Regions from separate parts of the Sporosarcina sp. CAU 1771 genome, predicted to be linked through region 1. Evidence: riboswitches for the same ligand, from Rfam matches in the RefSeq annotation. Region 1 holds a riboswitch; each other region holds the start of a gene.
What was found. A riboswitch is a leader RNA that binds a small molecule or an ion and turns the genes downstream of it on or off. The one in region 1 is predicted to bind S-adenosylmethionine.
Positions count from the first base shown of each region.

Region 1 (4,812 bases):
AAAGAAAGCCGCAACGATGGAAATCCATTGTTGGGTAGTTGAGAAGGAAATTCGTGAACAGTTGGATGATAAAATGATTAAAACCGGGACCATTGAAGAAACCATCGTTTATCATTCCGAGCTTACGGATGATCTTGTAGACTGGGTGTTAGCAGACTCGTATGATATACGGGGCGGTTTGAAATGGTTTTCTATTTTTCTATTTGACGTATCAGGAGTAAATATTCTTACTGTTGGACATTATGGCGGTGAAATCGTCTTTTATCCTGAGAACGATGAGGAAATTGAAAAAGTAAAATCATTTTTTGAAGAAGATACCGCATTTACTGTTTATGAATGACGTGATTTTTACAAAGTTACTATATCAACATAAAAAACCGGCATACACATTCCTGTGCATGCCGGTTTTTCACTATACTATTCTTTCGGGCCGCCTTTAGAAGAAATATCTTCTGAAACGGTACCGAACTTTTTAAAGTTTTCACGGAAAAGTGTCGCTAATTCTTTAGCTTTCCTATCAAAATCCTCTTTATCAGCCCATGCATTTCGAGGGTTCAATACTTCTGTAGGAACGCCTTCAATTGCAGTAGGGATTTGAAGATTAAAGAACCTAGTTGTTTCTGTTTCAATATCAATAAGTTTACCTTGAAGTGCAGCTCGAACCATTGCACGCGTGTGGTTTAAATTCATTCGTTTACCAACACCATAAACGCCACCTGTCCAACCTGTATTTACAAGGTAGACTTGTGCCTCGTGCTCATCAATTTTCTTACCAAGCATTTCCGCATAAACTGTTGCGTGAAGTGGTAAGAATGGAGAGCCGAAGCAAGTTGAAAATGTTGCTTCAGGTGAAGTAATTCCACGCTCAGTCCCTGCAAGCTTCGATGTAAATCCACTTAAGAAGTGATACATCGCCTGCTCTTTCGTCAATTTCGAAATTGGAGGTAAGACTCCAAAGGCATCTGCCGTAAGAAAAACAATTGTTTTTGGGTGTCCGGCAACAGATGGATCGACAATATTTTCGATTGCTTGAATCGGGTAGGCTGCACGTGTATTTTCAGTAAGTGAACCATCGTTATAGTCAGGAATTCTCGTTTCCGAATCAACTACAACGTTTTCAAGTACCGAACCAAATTGAATTGCTCCAAAAATTTCAGGTTCTTTTTCCGCAGAAAGATTAATACATTTCGCGTAGCATCCGCCTTCAATATTGAACACACCATTATCAGACCAACCGTGTTCATCGTCCCCAATAAGTTTACGGTCTGCGTCTGCGGACAGTGTTGTTTTTCCAGTTCCAGAAAGACCGAAGAACAATGCTACATCTCCGTCATTACCAACGTTTGCGGAACAGTGCATAGGCATAATTCCTTTTTCAGGAAGTAAGTAGTTCATAATAGAGAAAATAGATTTTTTCATTTCTCCAGCATATTCAGTTCCACCAATGAGAACAATTCTTTTTTCCATTGATACAATAATAAAAGTTTCGGACTCCGTTCCATCTACTGAAGGGTCAGCTTTAAAAGAAGGTGCTGAAACAACGGTGAATTCGGCTTCGTGGTTGGTTAACTCTTCTTTTGATGGACGAATGAATAATTGATGGACAAATAAGTTATGCCAAGCAAATTCATTCACTACTTGAATAGATAGACGCGATGCTGGGTCAGCACCTGCAAAACCTTTAAATACAAACAATTCTTCTTTATTTTTTAAGTACGTAATCACTTTATTATATAATGAATCGAAAACCTCTGAAGAAATCGGACGGTTTACATTTCCCCAATCGATTTTATCTTTAGAAGTAGCTTCTTCTACGATATACTTATCTTTAGGTGAGCGACCCGTGTATTTGCCAGTTTGAGCTGTAATTGCACCATCTGCTGTTAGTTTCGCCTCTCCACGTGAAGTAGCCTTTTCAACTAGCTGTGGAACTGAAAGTTGTATACTTACATTCGAACCTGCTAGAAGTTCCTGAAGTTGTTCGCCAGTCTCTGTAGATATCATAAGTTTGTACCGTCCTTTGCCATATAGTCCCAAATTATTTGGGTGTCATCACATTATGCAATTAGTATAACACATTTAGAATAATAATCTATACTAATTGAAATCACAAGTTGAAAATGATAATTAAATTGACATTTGGCATCGTATTTTGTATCATGGTTAATTGAACGGATACTCTTATCCCGAGCTGGTGGAGGGGTCAGGCCCAATGAAACCCGGCAACCTGCAAACAGAACTTTTCTGTATGTTTGTGATGGTGCCAACCTGATGCAAGGGGAAAACCCTTGGACGATAAGAGTGAAAGGTGCCTTTTCAAACTATGCCTTTCCTCATGTATAAGACGTGAGTGAAGGGCTTTTTCTATTGTTTAGCCCTTAATCCTCGTGTATAGCACTAAGTGGCTTGAAGTTTATTCCTTAGCGGATAGGCTCTACATGGGACATATGAGTACCGTATCAATCTCGTAGGATATAAGGAGGAATTGTAATGTCGAATCGAAAGTTATTTACATCTGAGTCAGTCACAGAAGGACATCCTGATAAAATGTGTGACCAAATTTCAGATGCGATTTTAGATGCAATTTTAGAGGAAGACCCGAATGCACGTGTTGCATGTGAAACAACAATTACAACAGGACTCGTTCTCGTTGCTGGTGAAATCACAACAACGACGTATGTCGATATTCCAAAAGTAGTAAGGGAAACTGTAAAAGAAATTGGATATGTACGTGCGAAGTATGGTTTTGATTGGGAAACTTCAGCGGTACTTACAGCAATTGACGAACAATCTGCAGATATCGCAGCAGGGGTAGATCAAGCGCTAGAAGCACGTGAAGGATCTATGTCAGAAGACGAACTTGAGGATATTGGAGCAGGCGATCAAGGGCTGATGTTCGGTTATGCGTGTAATGAAACACCTGAACTAATGCCACTTCCAATTAGTATGGCTCATAAGCTTTCGTTTAGGCTTGCACAAGTTCGCAAAGAGGAAATCCTCTCATATTTGCGCCCAGATGGCAAAACCCAAGTAACTGTAGAGTATGATGAACATAACAATCCAGTTCGTATCGATACCATTGTTATTTCTACACAACATCATCCAGAAGTGTCTTTAGAGGAAATAAAAGCGGGTATACAAGAACATGTAATTCGTCCTGTCATACCTGAAGAATTAATCGACGAAGATACAAAATATTTTATTAACCCAACAGGTCGATTTGTTATTGGTGGTCCTCAAGGGGATGCTGGACTAACAGGTCGGAAAATTATTGTGGATACGTACGGAGGATATGCTCGTCACGGTGGCGGTGCATTTTCTGGGAAAGATCCAACAAAAGTGGATCGTTCTGCTTCATATGCCGCCCGCTATGTTGCGAAAAACATCGTTGCTGCTGGATTAGCAGATCGCTGTGAAGTGCAATTAGCTTATGCAATTGGTGTTGCACAGCCCGTATCTATTTCCATAGATACATTCGGGACAGGCACTGTAGAAGAGGGTAAGCTTGTTGAGGTTGTACGTGAATTGTTTGATCTACGTCCGGCTGGTATTATTAAAATGCTCGACCTACGTCGTCCAATTTACAAACAAACGGCAGCGTACGGTCACTTTGGACGGACAGATATAGATTTACCGTGGGAACAAACAGATAAAGCAGCTAAGTTACTAGAACTTGCTCGACAATAAGTAAAGGTATATATGCCGGTAGAGGGGGGAGCCTTTCTGCCGGCATTTTTTTAACAAAATTAGTTGAGGAGGAATCAGAATGAGTTTTCTTTTATTATTACTTATTGCAGGAGTTATTGGATCAATTGTGCTGATAGGTTTAGTCATTTTATTGTTTGTGAAAAAGTAAATATCTTCTGCCAAAGAATTAAGCCGTTCGGTTTTGAGTAATAAAAACTGAAATAAAGACCAAAATAAATGAGTATTTTAACATCAAATACTCATTTATTTAGAATGGTTTATAGAATAGCTTGTCTACTCATTAAATTAAGAGGTTATTGGGTAAAAAAGTTATGAGGATATTGGAATATTAAAAAGTTGTTGTTCTGCAATTGGGCCAGCATTAAACTGTCGCTTTCCGTTCCGGCGCACGCTTTCCGCGGGCACGGCTTCAGCCTCCTCGTCGCGTAGACCACGCTCCTGTGGGGTCTTCAGCTCGCGCTGTTCCCGCTGGAGTCGGCGCCTGCACTTCAAGTAACGGAATGTATTAAATATAAAGTGTTCATTCAACAAACGGGCCATTTTTTTTTAATTAGGAGTTGGATATATGAGTTTTATTATTAGACAAGAACAAAAAAATGACTATGAATCAACTGAAAAGGTTGTAGAAATTGCATTTGCTTCTGCAGAACAAAGTGATCAGGATGAGCATAATTTGGTTTCACAAATCAGGCAATCTGATGTATTTATTCCTGAATTATCTTTAGTGGCTGTCAATAAAGATAAGAATGAAATACTGGGGCATATTCTTTTATCTAAGGTGTTAATTGGTAATGGTGACAATCAAAAAGCAGAGTCATTGGCACTTGCACCTGTTTCTGTTTTGCCTGATTATCAAAATAAAGGAATAGGGAAATCTTTAATACAAAAAGCATTAGAAAAGGCAAAAGAGCTTGGTTTTAAGTCAGTTATTGTACTAGGTCATCCAGAATACTATCCGAAATTGGGTTTTCGGAAGTCATCTCAATGGCGAATTAAAGCACCTTTTGAAGTGCCTGAAGAAGCATTAATGGCTATTGAATTAGAGGAATGTTCCCTTGAAAATGTTTCTGGTGTAATTGAGTATCCAAGTGTATTTTTTGAATG
Region 1 is NZ_JBTLRN010000012.1:57,632-62,443, reverse strand. It holds gene ACXYMX_RS09935 (hypothetical protein) at 1-340, shown strand, start outside; gene pckA (phosphoenolpyruvate carboxykinase (ATP)) at 418-2,004, opposite strand; SAM riboswitch class I at 2,179-2,302, shown strand; gene metK (methionine adenosyltransferase) at 2,491-3,687, shown strand; gene ACXYMX_RS09920 (GNAT family N-acetyltransferase) at 4,274-4,812, shown strand, end outside.

Region 2 (4,812 bases), on a different contig from region 1:
CAAAAGCCAATTTGTCAAAAACCACTGATTAAATGTAGTCAGTGTAAGCATCGCCAATTGCTCCCATTGTCGGATCAAGTTTTCATAGATTTTAGGATGCCTGTGCACCACACAACTTCGACACGATTTCGAATAGTTTCTAAGTTGTGTGGTGCACAGGCATGAAAGTGTAAAAATCATCAATTAAAGTGAGGTATTCGTTAAAATGAAAGAAACCGAAACTCCAGTCTTTTCCCATAGACAGTTAGCAGCAATATGCTTTAATCAAGTATGGGATTTTCTAGACAAAGAAACGAGATCACCTGAAGATCAAGAACAGATGATTCACCTTTGTCATAGTTCGTTCTGGTATTGGACGCAAGCAGAAGAATGTACGGAAAAGAATTTCTCTGTAGGCTATTGGCAACTTTCACGAGTTTACGCGGTGGCAGGCGAAGGAGAGAATGCTTTGAAGTATGCGAAACGATGTATATCAGTGAGTGTAGATGCGGATCTTGCTCCGTTTTATATTGGATACGGCTATGAGGCTGCTGCAAGACCTTCCCACGTATTAGGGCAAGCCGATGAGAGCGTGAAGTTTAAAGAGTTAGCTTTCGAATATACAGAGAAAATGACAGATCTAGATAGTAAAATTCTGTTAGTGAGTGATTTGGAAGAGATTTAAGAAGATGCCTGTGTGGTGTAAAAAGGCATGAATATTTAATACAGAATAAGGAGGATTATTGTGTTAAATGATACAGATTTGAAGCATCTTGAGCGGTGCATTGAACTAGCGAGGATTGCATTGGAAAACGGGGACCAACCATTTGGTTCAGTCCTTGTATCGGCCGACGGTAAGGTGCTTAAGGAAGAGCGCAACCATGTTGGTGACGGAGATCATACGAAGCATCCAGAATTTGCTTTGGTGCGCTGGGCGGCGGAGAACATGACGTTGGAAGATAGAAAGATGGCGACGGTCTATACTTCGGGAGAACATTGTCCGATGTGCGCTGCTGCTCATGGTTGGGCAGGTTTAGGTCGTATCGCTTTCGTTAGTTCGTCTGAGCAACTGGTGGAGTGGTTGACCGAGTTTGGGGTGGATGTTACGCAGTCGCGTGTGCGTAGTTTGCCGATTCAAGAAGTTATCCGTGATACTGAGCTAGACGGTCCTGTACCTGAACTCGCTAAGCAAGTACGCGAACTTCATCGACAGTTTTATATTGGGAAAAGTTTGGAAAATTAAAAATGCCTGTGCACCACACAATTCGGGAACGATTTAGAATCGTGTCTAAGTTGTGTGGTGAACAGGCATTAGATTTCGATAGCTTATTCAAGTTGTAATGATAGTGTGAAAAACTTCAACCCTAGTGTTTGGTGACTGTCACCAATCACTAACCCCATTGACAAGGCGGAATATAGGGACTAGTATGAATATGAAGACTAGTATGAATATACGACGATGAACTGAACGACACAAAAGCATAGTTAAAAATTGTTATAAAGAGAGGCGGAGGGACTGACCCAGTGAAGCCTCATCAACCATTGAGCTTTGTTTAAACGGTGCCAATTTCAGCAGTTCTAGTACTAAATCCGTGAGATAAGAGGTTTTGCACGCAATACTTATTATGCGGTGACGTCTAATTTTTATTAAGAGGTCGTTTTTTATTTTCAAAGAAATTGTGTCAGTACTATAAAACATCAAACTAAGGAGGATTTTTATGACTAATAATAATTATGAAGTTGCAACATTTGCGGGAGGGTGTTTTTGGTGTATGGTTCAACCGTTTGATACACAACCGGGCATAGAAAAGGTTATTTCTGGTTATATTGGCGGTGTCACTGAAAATCCAACGTATGAAGAAGTGTGTGCTGGTGTTACGGGACATACGGAAGCTGTGCAAATTACATATGACCCAGCCATCTATCCATACAAGAAGCTTGTAGAATTATATTGGCAACAAATTGATCCGACGGATGCAGGCGGACAATTTGGTAGTCGGGGATCCTCATATCGTACAGAAATCATTTATCATAATGCGCAACAAAAAGAAATTGCAGAACAATCCAAAGAAGAACTAATTAATAGTGGGCGTTTTGATAAGCCGATTGTTACAGAGATTGTTGAAGCGAAAACTTTCTATCCCGCAGAGGATTACCACCAAGGTTATTATCGTAAAAACCCAGAAAAGTATTCGAACTTTAAAGAGCAATCTGGAAGAGCGCCTTTCATTCGAGAGAATTGGAAAGTAAAAGTTTAAAGGTATAGTTGACTAGCAAAAGATGCCTGTGCACCACACAACTTAGACACGATTCAAAATTGTCTAGAAGTTGTGTGGTGCACAGGCATTAATTTTTGATTTGGTTGTACAAGGTACTCCTCAAGAATAGGATGCAAAGAAGTTCTTTTTCGGGAGGCCTGTGTTATGAACTCGATAGCTGCCTATATGATTTTAGGTGTATCTTTAGCTGCGCCAATCGGTCCAGTCAATGCCGCGATGCTGGATACAGGTATTAAAAACGGGTTTTTTCATGCATGGATGTTAGGTATGGGTGCTTTAACGGCCGACGTTCTATATATGATCATGGTCTACTTGGGAATTGGCCAAATGATTGAGTTCCCGCTTGTAAAAATAATACTTTGGTTGTTTGGTTGCTTTGTTCTAATCTATACGGGGGTAGAGAGTTTACTTTCGATACATAAAATTACATTGTTGCTAAAATTCGGTAAGGAAGTTCGTCTCAGACGTTCCCTATTCTCAGGTTTTTTGATTGCATTGTTAAATCCGCTATCCATTCTTTTTTGGCTAGGGATCTACGGTTCGATTCTAGCAGAGAATGCTGGAAATTTTTCAGGTTATCAATTAATCATCAATAGTGTGGCCATTATAGGAGGCGTCCTCTTATGGGATACAATCATCGCCATGATATCTAGTGGTGCTCGCAAATTAGTATCGATTAGGCTGTTGAAGGTGATTTCCATTATATCTTCCTTATTTATGATTGGATTTGGCGTATACTTTGGGTACCAAGCGTATCAAACTGTATTTTGAGTGGTTTCGTTCTTCCATTTATTTCGTAACGACAAGACGATCATTCCGATAACTGTAAGGAATCCTAAGCTGATCAAGAAACCAGGACGACTTGTTTGATGAAAAAGTGTACCACTAACGGACAAAGCGACTAAAATGATACCAATCATTCTCTTTACTTTATCGATTCTAGTTGGCTCAATTAATTTGTGATACATCACTAAAATTAAAAGCCAATTATAAAGAAGCATCAATGCGGCGGCTGTCGTTATATATTCAAACACTTTATCAGGCAATACTAAAGAGGTAACAATAGAAAGAACAAGTCCGATAGATGTTAATGAAACTGCAGGTAGTGGCATTTCTAATTTCATTTTCGTTTGTTTGCTAAATATCTTTGGGGCATCTCCATCTTCTGATAGTGTTTGAAGGATTGTTGTTACCGCAAATAGGGATGCTGACATCGCTGAAAACCCCGCAATAATAATGACAGCAGTAAATACATGTGGAAAAAACTCGATATGACTCACACCCAACAAAGCTTCAACAAATGGGCTTTTATTTTCCCTGAACTTATCGTATGGCAGCAGTAGTAGCGCTAACGAAAGGGCGGAAACGTAAACGATGCCAAGTAGCCCTAACAGTACTTTTCCAGACTTGGGAGCATCGTCCTTATTTTTAAGATGGATAGCCATTACGCCCATTAGTTCGATTCCTCCATACGCATAAAAGGCGAAGGTTAGTGCGCTCCAAAACCCGATGATTCCTTTTGGGAAAAACTCGCCGACAGATTGAGGAATGCCTTCCTTTAGATTTCCGTCGAGTACCCCTATAAGTGCTAAGACTGCAATGACAATAAACATAAAAATCCCGGCAATTTTCATAACAGCAAATACGCTTTCTAATTTTCCAAACGCTTTCGCGCCAATAAAGAGGACAATCAGACCGCAAACGGCATAAATGGATGTGAATATCCACAATTTAACTGTAGGGAACCAAAATCTAGAGAGTAGCGAAATAGCAGTAAGTTGGCTACCAATGATTAACATTCCTGAACTCCAGTACACCCAACCACTGCTAAAACCAGCCCAACGCCCATATGTTTTTTTGGCATAGGTACGAAAAGATCCTTTCTGGGGATCTTTTACGGACATTTTTGCGAGTGCTTCAAAAACGATATATGTAGCACTTCCAGCCATGATAAAAGCCAAGATGACTGAAGGACCCGTCATTTGAATCGCTATACTTGATGCTAGGAAAAACCCTGTGCCAATCATGCTGCCAATCCCAATTAGAGATAATTGCCACCAAGTAAGATTTGCTTTTTCATCCATTTATACACCTCCACAAAAACATAGTCTTCCACTAATAGGTCGAATTATGTGTGGTGCAGTGTTGTGAAAACCCAATAAGATGCCTGTGCACCACACAACTTCTAGACAATTTTGAATCGTGTCTAAGTTGTATCTTGCACAGGCGCACTCAATCAAGCCCAGCTATTTCCTCTTTAGTCAAGTGACGCCATTGACCGCGTTCTAATGAACCCAGTTGAATGTGCTTGATTCGAATTCTTTGTAAATGAGTAACTGTATATTGAAAACGTCTGCACATTCTCCGGATTTGTCGATTCAATCCTTGTGAAAGCACGATGCGAAACGTATACGCATCCAGCTGAAGTACAGGGCATGGATTTGTTCGTGTATAGCCTTTTTTTCTTGGATTGTAAATATCTACACCGTTTGATAACCCTACTATAAGCGTATCGGTGATTTTTTTATTGACTGTTACAATGTATTCTTTTTCA
Region 2 is NZ_JBTLRN010000018.1:58,387-63,198, reverse strand. It holds gene ACXYMX_RS12120 (TOTE conflict system archaeo-eukaryotic primase domain-containing protein) at 1-165, shown strand, start outside; gene ACXYMX_RS12115 (hypothetical protein) at 206-664, shown strand; gene ACXYMX_RS12110 (nucleoside deaminase) at 725-1,222, shown strand; SAM riboswitch class I at 1,472-1,583, shown strand; gene msrA (peptide-methionine (S)-S-oxide reductase MsrA) at 1,698-2,237, shown strand; gene ACXYMX_RS12100 (LysE family transporter) at 2,403-3,029, shown strand; gene ACXYMX_RS12095 (amino acid permease) at 3,014-4,342, opposite strand; gene ACXYMX_RS12090 (pseudouridine synthase) at 4,491-4,812, opposite strand, start outside.
Region 2: another riboswitch for S-adenosylmethionine. It lies ahead of msrA (peptide-methionine (S)-S-oxide reductase MsrA); the one in region 1 lies ahead of metK (methionine adenosyltransferase).

Region 3 (4,812 bases), on a different contig from region 1:
TCATTTTAACAATAAACTAGTGGTCAAGCAATTGGTTTATTTTTTTCTTAAGATGATTCTTCTGATTGTTTAATTAAAAACTCTTTCCACGCAGTGATACCGCCTTCTAATACAACCACATCATACGCTCTATCTTTTAGAATACCCGCACATTTTGTTGCGGAGTTCCCCGTCGTACATGTAATAATTACTTCTTTATCTACAGGAATTTCAGAGATAGTTTGCTGTGGATTTATTTCCAACTCAAAGACCTTCTGTTTAGAAATATTCATATCTGTTAGATTTGCGTGTTGAATATGGAATTGGTCGTACTTTTCTTCAGAACGCACATCCACTAAGACAACTTTTTCCTCTCGATTCAATTTTTCATATAATTGTTCTGGTGTAATCGTTTGAACGGACATCTGTTTTTCCTCCTTAATTCGTAGTACCTTAATGATCGCCTTGTTCGAGCGTAACACTTACAATCTCGGGACGATTGAATAATCGTACTGGAATAATACTGTTCCCGAGTCCCCTACTAATCATCATCACTGTATTGTCCATCTCGTGCTTCCCCTCAGTATACTTTGGGAATAGTCCTTGGTTCGGTGCGACTAGACCTCCTACAAATGGTAGTCGAACCTGTCCACCGTGCGCATGTCCGGAAAAAACAACATCGAAATTAGACGCTGCATAGAGTGGAAGCATTTCAGGGCGATGTGAAAGCAATAAAGTGAAATCGTCTTCTCCAAGTCCTTCTGATGCGGACCTGATTTCTTCCTCTATGATCTCGAGTTCCGACATATCTTTATCCCCATAAGTGGGGTCGTCAATACCTACAATATATACCTTATCCCCTTCTTTTTCTAGAGCTATCGATGAATTCCTCAAAACCTGTACCCCGAGTTGCTCTAATTTTTTCTCCAGAGAACCATACGATCCAGACCACCATTCATTGTTTCCCGGAACATAATAGACAGGCGCAGTAGCAGTCAATTTTTTCATTAAAAGAAGACTCGCTTCATCCCCAGATCGTTTCGAATCAATTAAATCTCCAGTAAAGACGATGATATCCGGTTGCAGCTTGTTCACTTTTCGTACCAGTACTTGCTGACCTTTTCCGAAACTTTTGTTATGCAAATCGGAAAGATGAACAATTTTGTATTGGTCAAAATTAGCAGGAAGTTTTTCTGAACGTATGACCGTATGACTCGTCACGATCGAATTATTTTGAACGTAAATAAAATAGAGGAACACTGTAAATCCAACAGCGATATAAATAATCTTTCTCTTGAACATATAACCAATCCAATCTTTGTTAACAAATTTATCGTCCATTAGACATCAACCTGCTCACAAGAAATCCGTGCTCCGTAAATTCGAATCATCGACATTCCAATAAGCTATTTCTACTTATCTTTGTTTCGCTGAATCTCTGCTAAAATAAACCCTCCCATAATGGCAAGTGGAATGCTATTTGCAAATACTGGTGGTTCCAAGAAGCTCGCAAAAATACCACCCAACACTGTTAGTATAACCGCAAGTATAATTCTTCCCATATACTATCCACCTTCAACACTCTTAAACGATTCTATTCTATTGCAGGAATTACAGTAGTGGCCAAACTTATTTTTTGGGGTACGATTAGAAACAGAAAAGCGATTCGTACACTTTGATTTATCATCACTCAGTAACCATACGATGGATACATTACAAATGTTCCCTTTTTATAATAATTAATAAATTTATTCACTTAAACGCAAAAACACCGATTCAACGAAGTGCAGTCAATAAGTTAGGTCACAATCCCGAACTTGAACTTACACAATGTACTATCGGTGCCAATGAAGAAACAGAATCAGCTTAATCGCTCAGCAAGAGAGAATTAGCACATCTGATATTCATTACTTTTACTATCCCTTTTATGGAATTTATTAAAGGGAAATATGCCCTCCAAAAACAACTTCATTAAGAATTCGTTTTTTCTCAGTTAAGGTCCCTGTTAATAAGTCGATTTCTTTTTGTATGGTACTGATTTCATCCACTTTTTCTTGGATATATGCTTTCGAAATTGAATCCCCTTGTTCATAATAATCGATTTCTCGCTGTACATTCGCTAACTGCTGATGTCTCTGCATCGCTCCTGCTGTGCTCGTTGCTTTCCGTTCTTTCAATTCCTTTTGTTCTGTGTAAAGCTCTTGTAATTTTGTCATATAAAAACCCTCCTGAAATTTTTTCCAAACAAAAAACTCCTCCCATAAGAGAGAAGAGTTTCAAAAAAAATTCTCCTCATCGTTCAGGTTTCCCTGTTGGACGTAGCACCTTACCGGCTGGCAGGTTGCTGAGACTTCGTAGGGCCAATTCCCTCCATCTCTCTTAATAAGAAAAGAGTATTCAGTTCAGTTACTAAACAATTTATCACTCAAGAACCATTCTGTCAAATGAAGCCGAAGGACGATTTCTTAATTTAAGCTATGAACGATTTTCTCTTGAATTTTCAAATACTGAGCAATTTCGTCTTCACTCAAATTTTTAAATAGGTGCACAAACACTTCATCGCCAATCGCTTGCGCTTCTTTTAACGCTTCTTCGCCAGCGCGTGTTATTGAAAGTTGAACCGTTCGGCGATCCGCTTCATCATACAACCGTTCCACAAATCCTAGTTTAACAAGTCGATCCGCAATGCTAGTCATCGCGCCTCTTGTATACCCATGGGATTCCGCTAACTCTGCTTGTCTTTGAGGCCCCTTCGTACGTAAATCGCTTAACACCAAAATCGGAGAGATGCCTAGAGGATGTTGAAATCGTTTCGTGAATTGCTTTATATTTTCATTATTCATCTGTTCGATTGCTCGAATTAATTTAAATAAATCTTTTCTCTCCAATAGAATCCCCCCGGTGAAATTTGTTGATTAGCGAAGCATTGTCGATCCACCGTCAACCATAATCGTTTGACCAGTAATGTACTTAGAATCTTCAGAAGCTAAAAATACAGCAACTCGACCGATATCTTCTTCAACATCACCGAAACGACCAAGTGGAATTTTGTTTTTAACTTGCTCATAATATTCTGGTTGCGCTTTCGCCCATGCTTGAACACCCGGAGTGTTGGCAATCGGACTAATTAAGTTTACATTAATGCCGAACTTACCCCACTCATTCGCTGCAACTCTTGAAATACCACGAATCGCTTCTTTCGCCGCTGCGTATGCGCCTTGTGTTTGGTCCCCATTTATTCCTGCTCCGGACGCGAAGTTAATAACGTTCCCTTTAGATTCTTTTAAGTAAGGAAGTGCCGCCTGCATTAAATAAAACGTTGGATAAAACCCAGTACCAAATGAAAGATCTAAATCAGCCTGCGTTGTCTCCTCAATCGTCAATTGCTTCGACGCATGAGCGTTGTTTACAAGCACATCTAGTTTTCCGTACTTATCAACAACTTTTGTAATAACCTTGCCTAAATTTTGGTGATCCATTAAGTTTGCTTGGATGAACATCGATTTAGGAGAGATTTCTTGTAATTCTTTCTCCATCGCCAATCCAGTTTCTTCGTTTACGTCTACAATTGCAACAATGGCTCCTTCTTTCACCATTGCCTTCGCCATTCCACTCCCAATTCCACCTGCACCGCCTGTAATAATTACTACTTTGTCTTGTAACCTACTCATTACTGTCATCTCCTTTTGAATTAATAACCTATATATAGTTTACCTCTAAACTATATAAAAGGAAAGTATTCAGTTTTGCTTTTACTCTATATTCATTTGAGGTATGCTACGCTTTTATTAATTAATGAAAGCAGTCAGTTAGCAAGATGCTTTTTCGATGCATATTCTATCTTTAATGAATTCATTTTTTTCAAAAGGAGGAAGATACTCTATGAATTTTCAATCTTTTAGCGGCACCGTAACAAGCATAAGTGATTTCTGGGTTACTCCAAGCGATGAAAATGGTGGATGTTATAAATTGTTTGAAGTGAATAACGGGGTTGACAGCATTGTAAATTTCGTAGTTGGGCCGAATACCTATTTTGTAGATCACGAGATGATTTTTGTAGGTGATCCTGTAATTGGATTTTACGACGCGGATGTTCCGGTCCCAATGATTTATCCGCCACAATACCAAGCCGTTGTGATGGCGATTAGTTCTCCTATGCAAAACGTAAAGGTAGACTATTTTAACAATCAATTGCTGAGTAGTGATGGTAGCTTACGCCTAAACATCTCTGCGGAAACACAAATTGTATTGGAAAACGGTCAATCCTTTAATCGAAATCCTGCAAACCGTTATTTGACCGTTGTTTACGGCGCAACGACTCGAAGTATCCCGGCACAAACGACCCCCTCTCAAATAATTGTAATGTGTTAAGTGACTAAACATGGAACCCCTTGCCGGTTCCATGTTTTATTTTAATTCGCGTTGCGGGAGCAAACCAGTGCGTTACGGGAATAAATCCGTCGTTGCGGGAATAAACCAAGGCGATACGGGAGCAACACACAACGATACGAGAACAAATATAGCCCAATCCCCGTTGCGGGAGCAAACCTGTGCGTTACGAGAATAAACCCGTCGTTGCGGGAATAAGCCAAGGTATATGGGAGCAACACACAACGATACGAGAACAAATCTAGCCCAATCCCTGTTGCGGGAGCAAACCTGTGCGTTACGAGAATAAACCCGTCGTTGCGGGAATAAGCCAAGGTATATGGGAGCAATACACAACGATACGAGAACAAATCTAGCCCAATCCCCGTTGCGGGAGCAAACCAGCGCGTTACGAGAATAAACTCGTCGTTGCGGGAATAAACCAACGCGATACGGGAGCAACAC
Region 3 is NZ_JBTLRN010000029.1:4,635-9,446, forward strand. It holds gene ACXYMX_RS14825 (rhodanese-like domain-containing protein) at 48-404, opposite strand; gene ACXYMX_RS14830 (metallophosphoesterase) at 433-1,320, opposite strand; gene ACXYMX_RS14835 (hypothetical protein) at 1,392-1,541, opposite strand; gene ACXYMX_RS14840 (hypothetical protein) at 1,917-2,195, opposite strand; SAM riboswitch class I at 2,269-2,368, opposite strand; gene ACXYMX_RS14845 (MarR family winged helix-turn-helix transcriptional regulator) at 2,445-2,867, opposite strand; gene ACXYMX_RS14850 (SDR family NAD(P)-dependent oxidoreductase) at 2,895-3,650, opposite strand; gene ACXYMX_RS14855 (hypothetical protein) at 3,862-4,350, shown strand.
Region 3: another riboswitch for S-adenosylmethionine. It lies ahead of ACXYMX_RS14840 (hypothetical protein); the one in region 1 lies ahead of metK (methionine adenosyltransferase).

Region 4 (4,812 bases), on a different contig from region 1:
CAAAATATAAAATGACAACTAACTTATTTCATCCAGCCTGGTTTGCCAAAGCCTTCAAATTGCTCATCGATTACTTTTTCAAATTCTGGTGATTCAACTACCGCAATAATATCTTTTGCTAATTGTGAATCTTTGTCTTCAGTTCTTACCGCAACAACATTTCGGAATTGATCGGGCATATTTTCTAAAGCTAACGCATCAAGTAAATTCATATCTGCAGCAATTGCGAAGTTTCCTGGAACAGCTGCTAAATCTGTACTTTCAACAGAGCGTGGCAATTGTCCCGCTTCAATTGGTTGGAACACTAAGTTTTTATGATTGACTGTAACGTCTTTTTCTGAAGACTTAATCGGATCAACTGAACCGTCAATCTCTATTAGTCCAAGCTCTTGTAATGTTAGTAAAGTACGTGCTGCATTCACTGGGTCGTTTGGAATTGTAATTTTAGCACCGTCTTCGATATCATCAAGTGACTCATACTTATTCGAATAAATTCCAAGTGGAGCTGTTGGTACACTTATTAAATCAGATAACTCCATATCGTTTTCTTTAGAAAAGTTCTCTAGATAAACGATATGTTGGAAAAGGTTTGCATCATTCGATCCACTGTTTAACGCATTATTTGGTTGAACATAATCGCTAAATTCTTGTACTTTTATTTTATATCCTTTTTTCTCCAATTCAGGAATAATTGCTTTTGATAGCATATCGCTATATGGTCCTGGTGTTGCTCCAAATGTTAGTTCTTTCGTGTCTCCTGCTTTGTCTTTTCCACCACATGCAGCAAGTACACCTATAAGTACTACTAATAATACTGTTGAAATAATCTTCTTCATCTTTTTTCTCTCTCCCTAAATTAACTTTTATCTATTGATTTTGAAATACGGTCTCCTGAAAATTGAATCACTTGAACTAATAAAATTAGTATGACAACCGTTACAATCATTATTAAATCATCGTAACGATAATAGCCGAATCGAATGGCTAAATCACCAATTCCGCCTCCACCAACAAAGCCAGCCATCGCAGAATACCCAACTAAACTAATTGCAGTTAATGTTAGGCCTTGAATGATACTTGATCTTGCTTCTGGCAACAAAACATCTTTTATAATCATCCACGGAGTTGCACCCACTGCAATAGCAGCTTCAATAACTCCTTTATCGATTTCCCTCATCGAAGTTTCTGTGATTCGGGCAAAAAATGGAATGGCCGCGGCGGATAATGAAACACTTGCCGCTGTCGGTCCGTATGCATCCCCAACTATCAAAACAGTTAGTGGTGTAATCGCGACAAGTAAGATAATAAATGGAATCGATCGAACAATATTAATGACAAATCCTAATATATTCTTTACGGCGCTATTCTCTAAAAATAAACCTCTATCTGTTACAAATAATATGAGTCCTAGTGGCAATCCAATTAGTAGAGCAACTCCAAATGCAATCCCAATCATATATATTGTTTCCCCAAAGGCCTTTGTAATTTCAGGTAGTAATTCTACAATACGTCCGAATTCATTTTCCATATCCAATCACCTCCACTTGCGCTTTTCTAGAAGTCATATAAGCAATCGCTTTATCTACCTCATCCTCTTCACCTTGCAGTTCCATTAAGAAGATTCCAAGAGGTCTCTCTTGAATATACTCAATTGAACCATGTAGAAAGTTTCCTTGCACTTTATAGTTCTGAACTGTATCTGAAATAATACCTTCACCTGCGATATCACCTTTAAACATCACTTTAATAATGCGCCCTGTACAAGTATGTAGAATTTCTTTAGGAACATCGAAGGATACAACACTGCTAATAAATTCCTTCGTTAACTCCGTTTTCGGATCAGAAAAGATGTTATAAACCGATCCATCTTCAATCACTTTTCCGCTTTGCATAATGGCCATGCGATCACAAATTTCTTTCACCACATTCATTTCATGCGTTATGAGAACAATGGTTATTTTTAATTCCCGATTGATTTTTTTAAGTAAACGTAAGATGGACATTGTCGTATTGGGATCTAACGCAGATGTAGCCTCATCACAAAGCAATACAGATGGATTATTGGCTAATGCCCGTGCGATTCCAACACGTTGCTTCTGTCCCCCACTCAACTGTGCAGGATACACATTCTTTTTTTCTGAAAGCCCAACCATTTCAAGTAGTTCCTCTACACGCTCATTAATTTTATTGGCAGGTGTGTTGGCTGCTCTTAAAGCGAATGCAATATTTTCATAAACCGTTTTTTGGCTTATTAAGTAAAAATGTTGAAAAATCATACCGATTTTCAAACGAGCTTGGCGCAGTTGTTTACCGCCCAATTTTGTTAAATCGACACCGTCCACTAAAATAGTACCACTTGTCGGTCGTTCCAATAAATTCAAACAGCGAATTAACGAACTTTTTCCAGCGCCGGAATAACCAACGATACCAAAAATCTCACCTTTGTTAATCGTAAGGGAAACGTCATCGACACCTTTTACAACTCTTTCTTTTGTCTGATACACTTTTGATACGCCTTTTATTTCTATCACGGTATTCCCCTCTTTCTAAAAATCAATCCTAAATTGGAGTGATCGCTTCAAGTTTTGAACAGATACTACAATGAAAATAAAAAATACCTCTTTCATAATGAAAGAAGCACTGAATGAATGGGTTCAGATTATCTCTCAGAATAGAATTATTCTGTAGGAATTGGCACCTTCCATATAAATGGGGTTGCCGGACGTCATAGGGCCTAATCCCTCAGTCACTCTTGATAAATTCCATATTAAGTTATCGTTGCATAAAACATAGTATAATATACAACCAGTAAGTTGTCAACATATTTCGAATTTCAATTTTTTATTTCATGAAAGTCTGTTGCTTTGTTATTCTATAGACATTTTCCTGCAAAAACTATAAGATTTGGAGTAAGCTAGTCAACTACATAGAAACGGGGTTTTCCAATGAAAGTTTCAAAACGATTAAAAAGTTTTCCACCACACTTTTTTGCTTCACTAACTCATAAAGTTGAAAAAGCACTCGCTGAAGGAAGAGACATTATTAACTTAGGACGTGGAAATCCAGACCAACCCACGCCGGCGCATATTGTAGAAGCTCTTAAAGATGCTGTCGATGACCCAACTACGCACGGGTACTCTCCGTTCCGGGGCGTTATGGAATTCAAACAAGCCGCCGCCGATTTTTATAAAAGAGAATACAATGTTGACATCGATCCTAACACAGAAGTCGCTGTCTTATTTGGAACTAAACCAGGTCTAGTAGAGCTTCCCCTAGCCCTTATGGATGAAGGTGAACTTTTATTACTACCGGATCCAGGGTACCCCGACTATTTATCAGCGGTAAGTTTGGCAAATATTACGTATGACACAATGCCATTGCTTGAGTCTAATAACTTTTTACCCGACTTCAATCTGTTAACTGCTGAGCAACGGGAAAAAGCAAAATTAATGTACTTGAACTACCCGAACAACCCTACAAGTGCAACAGCTACTGTTCCATTTTTCGAAGATACCGTACAGTTTGCAAAAGAAAACGACATAGCGGTTCTTCATGATTTTGCTTATGGTGGCATTGGTTTTGATGGTGATAAACCAGTTAGTTTCCTCCAAGTAGACGGGGCAAAAGATGTAGGTATTGAAATGTATACGTTATCAAAAACGTATAATATGGCTGGATGGCGCGTTGGATTCGCAGTCGGTAATGCAGAAATCATAGAAGCACTCAGTCTTTTGCAAGATCATCTATTTATAGATATTTTCCCAGCAATTCAACGGGCAGCAGCTGTCGCTTTAACTGAGAGCCAGGACTGTGTTGTTGAACTTGCCGCACTTTATGAAGCTAGACGTAACGTCTTTATTTCGGAGTGCAAACGAATTGGTTGGGATGTAGTTGCTCCGGGCGCCTCATTCTTTGCTTGGTTGTCGGTTCCTGATGGTCATACGAGTGAATCCTTCTCTGACCTCTTATATGAGGAAGCCGATATCATCGTTGCACCGGGACATGGTTTTGGTAAGCATGGCGAAGGTTATGTGCGTGTTGGCCTTTTGGAAGACGAAGATCGATTAAGGGAAGCCGTTGCACGTATTGAAAAACTAAATCTATTTTAAAGTTAAACCTCATTAAATTCAAAAAAAACTGACGTCCCGTAAAAGGGCACGTCAGTTTTTTCTCTTATTTACTTTACAGTTAAATCATAAGTTGAAAAGCAACTTGTATTTTAAGTTAAATAAACCTCTTGCCCTTTGGACATATGTATTCCATCCATCACCAGAACATCGGCTTTTCGACCATTAACCATAACATCACAAGCATCAGTCCAATATAAATCCAAGACGTCCGATTTAAAAGATTCAAAGCATCATTTTTACTCATTCCAGGCAGGTGAAACTTTCGTAGAACTCGAGTAAAACCCGTTGATAAAAAAAATGCGGATACACCCATTACAACAACCGTCATTACAACCCATGATGTATACCAAGGCCAAGGACCAAGGAGTAATAGCAAAACACCTGTAACAACTAGAACGTGTCCTGCATGCATAACAATACGGATTACAACATCGATAATTGACAAGTATGCACTTTCGATTTTTTCTTCAGCGCCACGTAATCTTTTGATGATTGGCATTAGCAGGAATAATGGACCTATGGATAGAACGGCACTGACGACGTGTAGAAAGACAATCACGCCATAAATTTTAAAATACATTCAGTTCATCATTTCTCTACCGGGCTGAATTCATGAACCCATACGTTCATCGTCGGCAACCAAGGCATTTTTGGGTGTAGTGCAAGGATTGAATCCTTATAT
Region 4 is NZ_JBTLRN010000007.1:17,067-21,878, forward strand. It holds gene ACXYMX_RS07360 (MetQ/NlpA family ABC transporter substrate-binding protein) at 24-836, opposite strand; gene ACXYMX_RS07365 (methionine ABC transporter permease) at 857-1,528, opposite strand; gene ACXYMX_RS07370 (methionine ABC transporter ATP-binding protein) at 1,518-2,531, opposite strand; SAM riboswitch class I at 2,657-2,762, opposite strand; gene ACXYMX_RS07375 (aminotransferase class I/II-fold pyridoxal phosphate-dependent enzyme) at 2,946-4,109, shown strand; gene ACXYMX_RS07380 (hypothetical protein) at 4,267-4,710, opposite strand; gene ACXYMX_RS07385 (ASCH domain-containing protein) at 4,719-4,812, opposite strand, start outside.
Region 4: another riboswitch for S-adenosylmethionine. It lies ahead of ACXYMX_RS07370 (methionine ABC transporter ATP-binding protein); the one in region 1 lies ahead of metK (methionine adenosyltransferase).